One region of the Shewanella zhuhaiensis genome, then DNA from elsewhere that is predicted to be linked to it. Evidence: predicted binding sites of a transcription regulator. Region 1 holds the regulator's gene; the other holds the start of a gene.

Region 1 (7,365 bases):
GACCACATACAGCATGTCGGTGGCCTCGGGCAGGGAGCCGCGCAGGCGCAGATAACGCAGTATCACATCCACATTCACGTCGGGACGAATGGTGACAGTATCTGTGTTCATGATGCCGCCGGCGGTCTCTTCGGGGTAAGACAGCGCCTGCTCGGCACGCAGCCGGTCCTGGCTGGACATGGACTGCAGCACTTGCCGATAGAGGCTGTCCGGCAGCGATCGCAGTATGTAGGCCAGATCGTCGGTGTCCAAACCGGCGGCGGCCCGGGCCAGACGCTCAGGACTCATCTGGCGGATGAACTTGTCTTTCATCTCTTCGCCCAGCTCTTCAAGCACTTCACCGGCGAGTTCGGGGTCAATCAGTTGCCACAGTACCTGGCGGGTGCGCGGCGGCGAGGATTCGAGCACCAGCGCAATATCTGAGGCGGCCATATTGAGCAGCATTTGCCGCACGTGCACAAACATGCCGCTACCGAGCGCCTCGTTGAGCTGGCTCAGTCTGAGTTCGGTCTGTTCGTTATCCAGAAGTTCCAATGGCATCGCCTTTCCCCAAAGAGATGAATTGGCAATATGGTAGCAAATATAGAGGGATAGACGAAGATTGGCGCTAATGCGCAGTGCAATATGCTGCGATGGCTTTAGTTGAGGGGAGGAGTGGCGCTATAGCCTGCTGTCGTGTGAGGGCTTTTAGCACTCTTCGTCAAAGCAGGCGTTGATAAGGTTGCAGATGGCGTCCATGGCCTGCTCGGCCTCATCGCCTTCGGCAATGATATGGATGGTTTTGCCCATGCCGGATTCCAGCATCAGCAGCCCCAGTACGCTGGCGGCCGAGGCTTGTTTTTCACCCTGTACCAGGGTGACGCTGGCCTTGAACTCAGACGCCAGTACCGCCAGCTTGGTGGCGGCACGGGCATGTAATCCGAGTTTATTGACTATGGTGATATCGCGCTCAAGCCTTGGCATCGAGTTCCCTGTGGCGTGCTTCGACCTTATGGTGCGAGTTGGCAAAACGTTTGGCCAGCTGGTCGGCAATGTATACCGAGCGGTGCTGACCACCGGTACAACCTATGGCGATGGTCAGGTAACTGCGGTTGTTACGCTCCAGATGCGGCAGCCAGGTTTCCAGCAGGTTTTCGATTTGCCAGATGTACTTGTTGACCAGTACCTGACGCTCCAAAAACTGCTTCACTGGCTCATCCAATCCGGTCATCGGCCGAAGGGCTGGCTCCCAGTGCGGATTTGGCAAGAAACGGGCGTCGAACATAAAGTCGGCCTCGGTGGGCATGCCATGCTTGAAGCCAAAGGATTCAAAGATGATCACCAGCTCTTTGTCGGTGCGCCCCAGCAGAATTTGCCGGACGGCATCGGCCAGCTCATAGACGTTCAGATTGGAGGTGTCTATGTAGTGGTCCACCAATTGCGACACAGGCTCAAGCAGTTTGCCTTCGAGTTTGATGGCTTCCTGAAGTGACACTTTGCTGCGTGACAATGGATGCAGACGACGGGTTTCGCTGTAGCGTTTCAGCAGCACCTTATCGCTGGAGTTGAGGAAGAAACTGGTGAGCTCAACCCCTGGCGGCAGTTTGGCAAGCTCCTGTTCCAGCGCTTTTTCCTGCTCAGGCATATTGCGAATGTCGATACTGATGGCGACCTTGTCGCTGCTGCCTTTGAGCTGCTCCAGTAAGGGGCCCATCAGGGTCAGCGGCAAGTTATCGACGCAGTAATAGCCGAGGTCTTCCAGTACCCGCAGGGCAACGGATTTCCCTGAGCCGGAGCGGCCGGAAACGATGACGAGTTTCATCCTGTGATTACCTGGTAGAGTTCCTTTTCATCATGGCTTTTACGCAGTTGCTTCAACACTTGCTTGTCGTTGAGCTTTTCGGCCATGGCTGCCAGGGTACTCAGATGCTGTTGGCATTGGTCAGATGGCACCAACAGCGCGAACAGTATGTCCACCGGCTGTTTGTCGATGGCATCGTAGCCAATGGCTTCTTCGCATTTGATGAGTACGGCGAGAGGTTTGTCGATACTACCCAGGCGACCATGGGGAATGGCAATGCCATTACCAATGCCGGTGCTACCCATTTTTTCACGGGCCAGCAGGCTTTCAAAGATCTCTTGGGAAGAGAGGGAAGGGTACTGGGCTGCGGCGAGATCGCTAATCAGTTCCAGTACCTTTTTCTTGCTGCCCGGAGTGGCACAGCTAGTGCACTCCGGCGCCAGGATGGTACTTAGTTCCATCGTTAATGTTTGGTCAGTTTCTCTTTGTGTTTAATTACCTGACGGTCCAGTTTATCAATCAGGGCGTCAATGGCGGCGTACATGTCTTCATGTTCTGAGGTGGCGAATACTTCGCCTCCGTTGAGGTGAAGCTTGGCTTCTGCGATTTGCTGCAATTTCTGAACATTGAGAACAACGTGCACATTATTGATCTGTTCGAAATGGCGTTCAAGCTTGGAGAATTTACTCTCTACGTAGTCGCGCAGTGAGTCGGTGATTTCGATGTGATGCCCTGTCAGGTTGATTTGCATAGACACTTTCCTCCAATGACCTCGGTTGGGTTACAAACTCTTACGCTGATTCGACGGTGGTATCAGCATCGCCTCTCGGTATTTGGCGATGGTGCGTCGGGCAACGTTGATTCCTTGTTCCGCCAGAAGTTCTGCCATCTTGCTGTCGCTTAACGGCTTCTTCTGGTTTTCCGCTGCAACCAGCTTTTTGATAAAGGCGCGGATTGCAGTAGAAGAGCACTCTCCGCCATCTTCGGTTCCGACATGGCTGGAGAAAAAGTATTTCAGTTCAAAGATACCCCGCGGGGTATGCATGTACTTTTGAGTGGTGACCCTGGAGATGGTGGATTCGTGCATTTCCACCGCCTCGGCGATATCGTTGAGCACCATGGGTTTCATGGCCTCTTCACCGTACTCAAAAAAGCCCTGCTGGAATTGCACTATGCAGTTGGCCACCTTGAGCAGGGTGTCGTTGCGGCTCTCCAGACTCTTGATAAACCACTTGGCCTCTTGCAGATGGCCTCGGATAAACTGGCTGTCTGACTGATTGCGGCTGGTGCGCGCCAGCGCTGCATACTGCTGATTCACACTCAGTTTAGGCATGCAATCCGGGTTCAGCTCCACCACCCAGCGACCATTCTTTTTGCTCACCGACACGTCAGGGATCACGTACTCTTCCTTGGTGCTGGTGACGTTCTCGCCCGGACGGGGATTCAGACTCTGGATCAGCACTATGGCGTCTCTGAGTTCTTCTTCCTTGAGGCGGGTTTTCCGCATCAGGGTGCGGAAGTCGCGGTTGGCAATCAGGTCCAGATGCTCACGGATAAGCAGCTTGGCGTTATCCAGATGCGGCGTATCAGCGGCAAACTGCCCCAGCTGGATCAGCAGGCACTCGGCCAAATCCCTTGCTGCAACACCAATGGGATCGAAGTGTTGAATGCGCTTGAGCACAGCCTCGACTTCGTCCAGCTCAACCTCTTCATCGCCCACGGCCTCGAGGATTTCATCCAGGCTTTGGGTCAGATAGCCCTTTTCGTCAATGGCATCAATGATAGCGGTGGCAATGGCCAAATCGGTATCCGAAAAAGGGGTGAGATTTTTCTGCCATTCGAGGTGTTCGTACAGGCCTTCGCTGGTTTCGCCCTGAAATGGCATGTCGTCGTCGCGACTGATGCCGGGGCCGGCAACCGGAGCGGCGGTGAAGACTTCATCCCAGGTAGTGTCCATGGGCAGTTCATCCGGCATGGATTCCTGAGTCACGGCTTCGGAGGTTTCTACCGAAGCGGAATCACCTGCGCTGGCTGATACTGAGCCTTCATCGAATTTGTCGTCGAACTCTTTGTCGCCGCCATCGGCATCGTACTGATCGCCATCGAGGCGATCATCGTCCATTTCCAGCAGCGGATTGGCGTCGAGGGCTTGTTGAATTTCCTGTTGCAGTTCAAGCGAGGAGAGTTGAAGCAGACGAATGGCCTGCTGCAACTGTGGCGTCATGGTGAGTTGTTGTCCCAGTTTGAGCTGGAGCGACGCTTTCATCGTACTGCGGATCCTTCACTAAATAATTCAGGTAGAAAGCTTTTATCTATCAGGTTCTTCGGCCAATAGCCACCCTGATTTACCGGATATGAGACGGTAGGCTTTGTTGTTTAACTATAGCCTGAATTGCTCACCCAAGTACACTGCACGCACTTGCTGATTGTCCAGGATCTCGGCAGGTGTGCCTTCGGCAATCAGGCTGCCGTGGCTGACGATGTAGGCTTTTTCACACACATCCAGGGTTTCACGCACGTTGTGGTCGGTAATAAGCACCCCAAGACCGCGGTTTTTCAGCTGTTCGATAATCTTTTTGATATCGATAACCGAAATGGGGTCAACCCCGGCAAAGGGTTCATCCAACAGGATAAAGCGTGGGTTGGCGGCCAGTGCACGGGCAATTTCCACCCGGCGACGTTCACCACCTGAGAGTGACATACCGGCGTTGTCGCGGATGTGGGTGATGTGGAACTCTTCCAGCAGTTGCTCGAGCAACTCTTCACGCTCATCGCTGCTGAGCTCTTTACGCATCTGCAGCACGGCCATGATGTTGTCGCGTACCGACAGCTTGCGGAAGATGCTGGCCTCCTGGGGCAGGTAGCCAATGCCTTTGCGGGCTCGCAGGTGCATGGGGTCGAGGGTCAGGTCATCGTCATTGATGTGAATACTGCCCTTGTCGCTTTGCACCAGACCCACCACCATGTAGAAGGTGGTGGTTTTACCGGCACCGTTGGGGCCGAGCAGGCCAACCACCTGACCGGTATTCACCGTGAGGCTGACATCTTTGACCACCTGACGGTTTTTGTAACTCTTGGCGAGGTTGCTGGCCTTCAGGGTCAGTGCCGTCATTGCTGCTTCTCTTTCTGGGGTTGAGGCTGGTCTTGCTCGCCTTTGTCCTGCAATTCCTGCTGGTAGTTCTCAGGTTTGATGATGGTGATCACCTGATCGTCTTTTTTACCGCTGCTTTGCGAGCTGAGCTGCTGCTTTTCGATGTCATAGACGATGGAGTCGGCGCTCACCTTACTGCCATCCTGCTCGACTTCAGCGCTGCCCTTAAGGCCCATGATGCGGCTGTCGATGTTGTAGCTGATTTCATTGGCGCTGGCCTGCACTGTGCGGCCATCTTCCACCTGCTGGCTGTAGGTGGCGGGCTTGCCCTTGGCGAGCAGAATGCGCTTGCCGGTCTTCTCATCTGTGTAGGAACTGAGCTCGTCGGCCTTGAGCACCAAACTACCCTGGGTCAGGGTTACCGGACCTTCGTAGACGATGCGTTTGTTTTTCAAATCGGCGTAGCTGTTGGCGGCCGCGATTTTCACTTCCTGAGTTAAATCGAATTTGGTGTTGGCCTGCGCCAGGGCGCTGCAGGTACACAGCAGCACCAAAATAAGCGACTTATTGAGGTTCATAGGTTCCCTTAATCTTGCTTAAAAGCTTCACTTCCTGCGCATTGAGGTCGGCATGCAGGCCGACGCCACTCATATGGAAGTTATTGCCGCTGATTAAAATTTCTTGTTCGGAAGTCAGGATCATGGTCTTGAGATCCAGCTCCAGATAACTGGTATTGAGCTGCCGCAGTGGCTCGTTGAAACTGATAGCTTCAATCAGCACGTCCTGCTCCAGCATGACTCTGTCGCTTGCTTTGTCCAGTCTGCCGATTTTGGCGCTGAGACGCCACTCGCCTTTACCATCTTGTGGAAACAAGGTGTACACCGGCTGGGTGAACAGGGTCTGGGCATCGCCGTCGAAGTGCTCCATGTAGGAAGCGCTTACCCGGCTTTCGAGTTTGCCTTCGCTATCGTAGCTGATGCTGCGAAGGTCGGTGGCCACATAATCGGGTTTTTGTACCGAAGCAGTAGGCTGGGGCTGGCTTGCCTTTTTGCTTTGCACCTGCCAATACAGCGCCAGCGCCGTACCAAACAGCAGGATAATAGCCAGGGTCACCCGGTTCATACGCTCATCCCATGGGCAGAGTCAAACTTGTCCTGGCTCATCAGCAGCAGGTCGGCAAGCTCGCGCAGGGCGCCGCGCCCACCCGGCAGGTATGTCAGCATATCGGCATTGCGGGCCACAAATGGATGGCCATCGGCCACACAAACCCCAAGGCCTACGGCTTTCATCACCGGCAGGTCGACCATGTCATCACCAATATAAGCCACTTCGGCCGGGCTGACGTTATACAGGCTCAGCAGCTCTTTGTAGGGGACAAACTTATCGTCGATACCCTGATAAATGTGTTTTACACCCAGCGCTGTCATGCGGTTTTGCACTATGGTGGAGTTGCGGCCGGTGATCACCGCCACTGCAATACCGGCGCCCTGCAGCGCCTTAACGCCATAGCCATCGCGGGTGTGGAAGGCTTTTAGCTCTTCGCCCTGATTGCCAAGATAAATGCGGCCGTCGGAAAAGACGCCATCCACGTCGCAAATCAGCAGCTTGATTTGGCTTGCCTTGTGCCAAATATCCTCGGCAATGGGGCCGTAGAGTCCTTCACGCATCAGATAACCCCCGCCTTGACCATATCGAGCATATTGAGTGCACCGACCGGGCGGCGCTGGCTGTCAATCACGATAAGGCCGTTGATGTTTTTCTCGTCCATCAATTGCAGCGCTTCGGCAGCCAGAATGCTGTCCTTGATGGTAATGCAGTTGCGGGTCATCACATCGGCAATGCTGGTTTGACGCAGATTGATTTGCGCATCAATCACCCGGCGCAGATCGCCATCGGTGAAAATGCCCACCAAGGCGCCATCGGCATCGACAATGGCGGTCATGCCAAGGCCTTTCTTGGATATCTCATACAGGGCGTCAGTGATGCAGATATTGTCACGCACCAGAGGCAGCTCATCGCCGCGATGCATCACGTCACTCACGTGTAGCAGCAGCTTGCGACCCAGGGCGCCACCTGGATGAGACATGGCGAAATCATCCTTGGTAAAGCCTTTGGCTTGCAGCAGGGCAACGGCCAGGGCATCGCCCATCACCAGGGTGGCTGTGGTACTGGATGTGGGCGCCAGACCGAGTGGACAGGCCTCTTCCGGCACTTGTATACACAGATGCAGCTTGGCGTGTTTGGCCATGGTTGAGCCGGGTTTGCCGGTCATGGCGATAACCGGAATGCTGCGACGCTTCATAACGGGCATCAGGGTGAGGATTTCATCAGACTCACCTGAGTTGGAAATGGCCAGCACTATATCGTTTTCGCTGAGCACCCCAAGATCGCCATGACTGGCTTCACCCGGGTGCACAAAAAAGGCCGGGGTGCCGGTACTGGCCAGAGTGGCGGAAATCTTATTGCCAATGTGGCCCGACTTGCCCATGCCCAT
Region 2 (7,365 bases), on a different contig from region 1:
GACCTCAAGCAGCAGTTGGAAAACGAAGGTCGCAGGCATATCAGTGCCTTGCTGGAAGAGGGCAACACCGACGAAGGTTTTGATGCGGCCTTCGATTTGCTCGGCAACGTGGGCCTGTATATGGCGGCCTGTCGGCGCCATGAAATTACCGAGCCTTCGCGGGAAACCCATTCGCCACTGGTGGAAGCATCGGCGCTGGCAATGCATATCGGCGCTTCCATTGGGGTCACGCCACGCTTTGCCACGGCTCACCTCACCACCCACAATATGGCTCGCGGCGGCCAGTACAAGCGTTTTACCGATTTGCACGACGAGCGCCTGTTTGTCGACTACAACACCAAGGGTATTCTGGCCTACAAGCGCGCCGCCGACGCGCTGCTGAAAATCCTGCCGTTGGGAGTGTCCCATCCCATTACCGCAGACCTGCTCAAGGTGGCCCGTCAGGCGCTGCAGGATGTGATGGACTCCAACACCACCCTGTTCCATGAACTGGATACCGACCGTTTCTTTTACTGCGTACGGCCCTACTACAAGCCGTACCGGGTGGGCAGTCAGGTGTATCGCGGCGCCAATGCCGGCGATTTTGCCGGTATCAACGTTATCGATATGCTGCTGGGGCTGTGCCACGCCAACGAACCTTCTTACTCGCAGATGCTGGTGGATAAGTTCCTGTACATGATGCCGGAAGATCAGGCGATTCTGCGCGACTGCATGCGCCGCACCAGTCTGATGGAATACTTTCTGCGTGCCACCGGCAGCCACAAGGAAAGCTGGTATCAGGAAAACCTGCGGCTGTTCCTCGAAGTGTGTGAACTTCACGGCCAAACCGCGATTCAGCACCATGATCAACTGGTGAAAAAATACATTGCCGAGCCCTCGGTCAACATGGATCAGCAGCATATGTCCAAGGTCACCGCCAGTGGCCCGCCACTGCATGTGCTGATTGGGGCGCTGGAAAAGTTGCGCGACCGCCGTGCCGCCACCAAGCGCAGTGATATTCGCACCGCCTGGCAGGAAATTGCCCGCCTCAAGGCCAGTTTGGACTGAACCATGGACTACAAATCACAGTTTTATTTGCCGGGCGGCAGCTATCTGCTGAATCACTCGGTGGGTCGGCCACTAAAGGCTGCCCGAGCCGGGTTTGAGCAGGATTTCTGGCAACCCTGGTGTGACAGTGGCCGCGAGCCCTGGGGTGATTGGCTGGGTGGCATCGAGGGTTTTCGCGCCGCGCTGGCCAGTTTGTTCGATGCCGACAAAGAGGATTTCTGCCCGCAGACCAACCTGTCATCGGCGCTGACCAAGCTGCTGATGTCGCATCCACGGCTCAATCGGGCCGGTGCCCGGGTGCTCATGTGTGAGGAGGACTTCCCTTCCATGGGCTTTGCGGTGCAGCAGGCACTGCCTCAGGCAAGGCTCAGTTTTATCCCCCAGGGAGCAGACATCACCGATGCCAATCTGTGGCAGCAGCATATCGATGCCGGGCTGGATCTGGTGTTTATCAGCCATGCCTTTTCCAATCTGGGGGCGCTGGCGCCTGTGGCTGAGATAGTCGGCCGCTGCCGTGAGCTTGGAGTGCTGTCGCTGGTAGACGTGGCCCAGTCGGCGGGGGTTGTGCCTCTGTCACTGGGCGAACTTGCGCCTGACTTTCTGATTGGCTCGTCGGTGAAGTGGCTCTGCGGTGGTCCGGGTGCGGCTTATCTGTGGGTTCACCCCGAACGGATTGATGAGTGCGAACCTGTGGATGTGGGCTGGTTTTCCCATGAAAACCCGTTTGAGTTTGATATTCATCACTTCAAATATCATCCCTCGGCGCTGCGCTTTTGGGGCGGTACCCCATCTGTAGCGCCCTTTGTGCTGGCAGGCCACAGCATCAACTGGTTTGCCAAGTTGGAAAAAGGACTGCTACGGCAACATAATCAGGCTTTGGTATCAAAGCTTTACGATGAGTTGCACCAAGCTGGTGCAATCGGTTCGGCCGTGCGTTCGCCGGGGAGTGGTATCGCGGCCCATAGCCGCAGCGGCACTGCAATTTTGAACTTCGGAGAGCACAATGAGGCGGTGATGGCCGCGCTCACCCAGACCAATATCAGCGTCGATAAACGCCGCTACGGACTCAGGGTGTCACCGCACCTGTATAACGACGTGGAAGATATTGCGCGCTTTATTACGTGTGTGAAGGCAGTCTGCTGACGCCTTCAACCCTGAGCCCTTGATGCTCGAATAAAGGCCCAAAAATAAGCGCCCCGAACCTGAGTCCGGGGCGCTTTTTTTATGCGCCGGTTACCCGGCGTTCTGTAGGGTATTACAGGCTGTAATACAGTTCGAATTCTACTGGGTGAGTGGTGCGGTTTACGCGCTCAGCCTCAGCCTTTTTCAGGCCGATGTAGGAATCGATGAAGTCGTTGCAGAATACACCGCCCTTGGTCAGGAACTCACGGTCAGCATCCAGGGCAGCCAGAGCTACGTCCAGAGACTCGGCAACCTGTGGGATTTCGGCCGCTTCTTCAGCTGGCAGATCGTACAGGTCCTTGTCCATGGCATCGCCAGGGTGGATCTTGTTCTGGATACCGTCCAGACCAGCCATCAGCAGAGCCGCGAAAGCCAGGTATGGGTTGGCCATTGGGTCTGGGAAGCGAGTCTCGATACGACGACCTTTAGGGCTTGGTACTACTGGGATACGGATAGAAGCAGAGCGGTTACGGGCAGAGTAAGCCAGCATTACCGGGGCTTCGAAGTGTGGTACCAGACGCTTGTAAGAGTTGGTGCTTGGGTTGGTGAAGGCGTTCAGGGCACGGGCGTGCTTGATGATACCGCCGATGTAGTACAGGGCAGTTTCAGACAGACCGCCGTACTTGTCGCCGGCAAACAGGTTTACGCCATCTTTGGCCAGAGACTGGTGAACGTGCATACCAGAGCCGTTGTCGCCAACGATTGGCTTAGGCATAAAGGTCGCAGTCTTACCGTAGGCGTGAGCCATGTTGTGAACCACGTACTTCAGTACCTGGATTTCGTCAGCCTTGGCAGTCAGGGTGTTGAAACGGGTAGCAATTTCGTTCTGACCGGCAGTGGCCACTTCGTGGTGGTGAGCTTCAACTACCTGACCCATTTCTTCCAGTACCAGACACATGGCAGAGCGCAGGTCCTGAGAAGAGTCAACCGGGGCAACCGGGAAGTAACCGCCTTTCACGAATGGACGGTGACCTGTGTTGCCTTCTTCGTAGCTGGTGCCTGAGTTCCAGGCGGCTTCTTTGGCGTCGATCTTCACGAAGGTACCGCTCATGTCGGTGCCGAAACGTACGTCGTCGAACAGGAAGAATTCTGGCTCTGGACCTACGAGTACTGTGTCGGCGATGCCGGTAGCACGCAGGTACTCTTCAGCCTTCTTGGCGATAGAGCGTGGGTCACGGTTGTAGCCGCTCATGGTGGCAGGCTCGAGGATGTCACAGCGGATCAGCGCGGTGGTTTCTTCGGTGAAAGGATCCAGCACGAAAGTAGTTGGGTCTGGCATCAGCACCATGTCTGATTCGTTGATGCCTTTCCAGCCGGCGATGGATGAGCCGTCGAACATTTTACCGTCTTCAAAGAAGTCGGCATCTACCTGATGAGTAGGGATAGATACGTGCTGTTCTTTACCCTTGGTATCGGTAAAGCGCAGATCCACGAATTTCACTTCCAGGTCTTTCAACTGCTTCAACACATTTTCAACTGACATGTTCGAGTCTCCGGGTAGGGTAAAGGGTTGTCCCTTAATCAATAATTTGTTTGTCGGTGTAGCGGCTTTTGCGGCTGCGCCGAAACGTGGCACAGATAAAGCCAGTACTGTGCCAACATTTTAAGTCATTGATTAAATAGAGAGTGGTTGGATTTTTAGGGCGCAGGATTTTCACGGTTGCACTATTGTGGTGCAGCCTATGCACTATTGTGGTGCTTGCACTGATGCTGTGCAGTAATTTGGTGCAGCCGGGCAAGGTCGGGATCTCCCAAACGGCCAAAAAATAATCCTGTCCGTGAGGACGCTGCTAGAGTAGAATGGCACGCTTTTTAACGCAAGGGGCCGGGGAATAGTTCAGTAATACGTCATATTCCCGCGCCCTGCCGGCGATAGTCCGGCCGTCCCGAGGCGTAACAACATCGGGGCAATGCACACTGAAACAAGATGGTAAGAGGCTAACCGTGTTAGAAAATTTGCGTAACATCGCCATTATTGCTCACGTTGACCATGGTAAAACCACCCTGGTTGACAAGCTGCTCTCCCAGTCAGGCACCCTTGAAAGCCGCGGCGAAGCCACAGAGCGCGTGATGGACTCCAACGATCTGGAAAAAGAACGTGGCATCACCATTCTGGCGAAAAACACTGCCATCAAGTGGAACGATTACCGTATCAACATCGTAGACACCCCTGGCCACGCCGACTTCGGTGGTGAAGTAGAGCGTGTTTTGTCTATGGTGGACTCTGTATTGCTGCTGGTTGACGCCGTTGACGGCCCAATGCCACAGACCCGCTTCGTGACCAAAAAGGCGTTTGCCCAGGGCCTCAAGCCCATCGTGGTTATCAACAAAATCGACCGTCCGGGTGCCCGTCCTGATTGGGTAATCGACCAGGTATTTGACCTGTTCGACAACCTGGGTGCCACCGACGAACAGCTGGACTTCCCAATCGTTTACGCCTCGGCCCTGAATGGCTTTGCCACTCTGGATCCCGATGAGCCAAGCGAAGACATGACCCCACTGTTCCAGACCATCGTTGAGAAAGTATCTCCTCCGGATGCAGACGCCGAAGGCGCCTTCCAGATGCAGATCTCTCAGCTGGACTACAACAGCTACGTGGGCGTTATCGGTGTAGGCCGTATCAAGCGCGGCAGCGTCAAGACCAACCAGCAGGTAACCGTTGTTGGTGCCGATGGTAAAACCCGTAACGGCAAAATCGGCCAGGTACTGGGTTACATGGGTCTGGACCGTCACGAAGTGGCCAGCGCCAACGCCGGTGACATCGTTGCTATCACGGGTCTTGGCGAGCTGAAAATCTCTGACACCATCTGCGCCGTGGGCAGTGCCGAAGCCCTGCCACCACTGAGCGTAGACGAGCCAACTCTGACCATGACCTTCCAGGTAAACACCTCTCCGTTTGCCGGTAAAGAAGGTAAGTACGTGACTTCACGTAACATCCTTGAGCGTCTGCAACAGGAACTGGTTCACAACGTTGCCCTGCGTGTTGAAGAAACCGACAGCCCTGACCGCTTCCGCGTGTCTGGCCGTGGTGAACTGCACCTGTCTATCCTGATTGAAAACATGCGCCGTGAAGGTTACGAGCTGGCGGTATCCCGTCCAGAAGTAATCATCAAGGAAATCGACGGTGAGAAGTGCGAGCCGTTCGAAACCCTGACCGTGGACGTGGAAGAAGATCATCAGGGCACTGTGATCGAGAAGCTGGGTACCCGTAAGGCTGACATGAAAGACATGCAGCTGGACGGCAAGGGTCGTGTGCGTATCGACTTCGTTATCCCAAGCCGCGGCCTGATTGGCTTCCAGACCGAGTTTATGACTGCGACCTCTGGTACCGGTCTTTTGTACCACACTTTCGACCACTACGGTCCATTCAAGGGTGGTGACATCGGTCAGCGTAACAACGGTGTACTGATCTCCAACGCCACAGGTAAGGCGCTGACCTTCGCCCTGTTCGGTCTGCAGGACCGTGGTCGTCTGATGATTGGCCACGCCGCTGAAGTTTACGAAGGCCAGGTGATCGGTATCCACAGCCGTTCAAACGACCTGACCGTAAACTGCCTGAAGGGCAAGCAGCTGACCAACATGCGTGCCTCTGGTACTGACGAAGCTCAGGTACTGACTCCGCACATCCAGATGACTCTGGAACAGGCGCTTGAGTTTATCGATGACGACGAACTGGTAGAAGTGACGCCGCTGAGCATCCGCGTGCGTAAGAAGCACCTGACCGAGAACGATCGTAAGCGCGCCAGCCGTCAGGGTGATTAATTCTGACCGCATCGCGTGATTAAAAAACCCCGGCTTGCCGGGGTTTTTTGTTTATGCACATTTGCTGGCGGTGCGGGTGACTCCGCTGTGATTGACGTTACGCGCGGCTTTTGCGGCGAGCGCCTTTGCGACTGCGCTCGCGCCACATCCAAAAGCCGGAGAGCGCCATCAGGCAGGGCAAAAAGCCGACAATGCACCAGATGATGCGGCTCGTAAGGCCGGCAAAGTCGCCATAGTGCAGAGGCTTGAAGCTGTCGGTGAACTGATACAGCCACGGCGCCTCGGCCACATCGAGGGTGACTGTGTGCTGGCCAGTGTTGTCATCAAAGCTGACAATAGACCCAAAGCGGCTGCGCAGCATGCCATCATCGGCGCGATGACCAAACAGGTGCACGCCCGGGTAACTTGCATCAGGTAGCCGCATATAGCTAGGCTCAAAGCCGGGCAGTTCACGCTGCGCCTCGGTTATCAGGGTTTCCACGTCGATGGCGGGATTGTAATAGCGCTGAGTAATGACAAAGGCGCTGTCATCGTGGCCTTCAATCACTTCTTCGTAAAAGTGCTCCAGGTTCCACCAGGCGCCGGTAAAGCCCAGCACCAGAAACACAGGTGCACCTGTGATGCCGAGCATCTTGTGGCCATCGCTCAGCAGCAGTCGCAGGCCTTTCCCTAAGCGCAGGGTAAAGAAGGTGCGCCAGAACTGGCGGTGCAGCACTATCCCTGATATCCCCAAAAACAGCATCAGCAGCGCCGTGATGGCCGCCAGCAGCAAACCTGCATGGTCCATCAGCAGCAGATAGTGCAGCTCCAGCAGCCAGTCTGTCAGTGCCCAGGTAAGCGATCTGGGCACTGTGAGCAGCTCGCCGGTTGCCGGATCCAGCCACAGCTTTTGCCAGTCGTAACTGCCTTGCTGCGCCACATACAGCATGTCGGCCTCGCCTTGTGCGCCAAACTGCCAGCCGAGGATCTCATGCTCAGGCAGCGCACTGGCTGCGCGCGGCAGCAGCACAGTCATACTTAGGCGCTCATCGCTGCCTGCATTGACCACCTCGGGCATCAGCCACCGGTCAAGCTCGGCTTTGAACACCAGCAGGCTGCCGCTCAGAGCTATCACAAACAGTGGCAGGGCGACGATAAGCCCCGCCAGCCCGTGCCATTTCCACAGATGTTTGCGCATCCTGATTACCAGTTGGCCGAGAAGCTGAGTTTGACCTCGCGGCCGCTGCCGGGCATGACCCTGAGCAGGCTGTCGGAGCCTGAGTAATAGTCTTCATCGGTGAGATTGCTGACGATAAGACGCACATCGTACAGATCCCAGCTGTAGGTCAGGTTCAGGTCAACCAGGGTGTAGGCGGGCAGGTAGAAGTCGCCTTC

The links. The regulator sigma-54, encoded in region 1, starts transcription at its own class of promoters, with help from an activator protein. The targets are predictions, from matches to a motif close to GTTGGCACGNNNNTNGNNT.
Region 2: the regulator sigma-54 is predicted to act here: its motif matches at 3,811-3,829, upstream of glnA (glutamate--ammonia ligase).

Annotation. Positions count from the first base shown of each region.
Region 1 covers NZ_JAKUDL010000006.1:54,085-61,449, reverse strand. The annotation lists gene mgtE (magnesium transporter) at 1-540, opposite strand, end outside; gene MJ923_RS15870 (HPr family phosphocarrier protein) at 688-963, opposite strand; gene rapZ (RNase adapter RapZ) at 950-1,801, opposite strand; gene ptsN (PTS IIA-like nitrogen regulatory protein PtsN) at 1,798-2,241, opposite strand; gene hpf (ribosome hibernation promoting factor) at 2,244-2,531, opposite strand; gene MJ923_RS15850 (RNA polymerase factor sigma-54) at 2,562-4,046, opposite strand; gene lptB (LPS export ABC transporter ATP-binding protein) at 4,161-4,892, opposite strand; gene lptA (lipopolysaccharide transport periplasmic protein LptA) at 4,889-5,449, opposite strand; gene lptC (LPS export ABC transporter periplasmic protein LptC) at 5,436-5,993, opposite strand; gene kdsC (3-deoxy-manno-octulosonate-8-phosphatase KdsC) at 5,990-6,538, opposite strand; gene MJ923_RS15825 (KpsF/GutQ family sugar-phosphate isomerase) at 6,538-7,365, opposite strand, start outside.
Region 2 covers NZ_JAKUDL010000004.1:259,012-266,376, forward strand. The annotation lists gene MJ923_RS13155 (PrnB family protein) at 1-1,047, shown strand, start outside; gene MJ923_RS13160 (aminotransferase class V-fold PLP-dependent enzyme) at 1,051-2,190, shown strand; gene glnA (glutamate--ammonia ligase) at 2,303-3,712, opposite strand; gene typA (translational GTPase TypA) at 4,174-5,991, shown strand; gene MJ923_RS13175 (PepSY-associated TM helix domain-containing protein) at 6,089-7,168, opposite strand; gene MJ923_RS13180 (TonB-dependent siderophore receptor) at 7,174-7,365, opposite strand, start outside.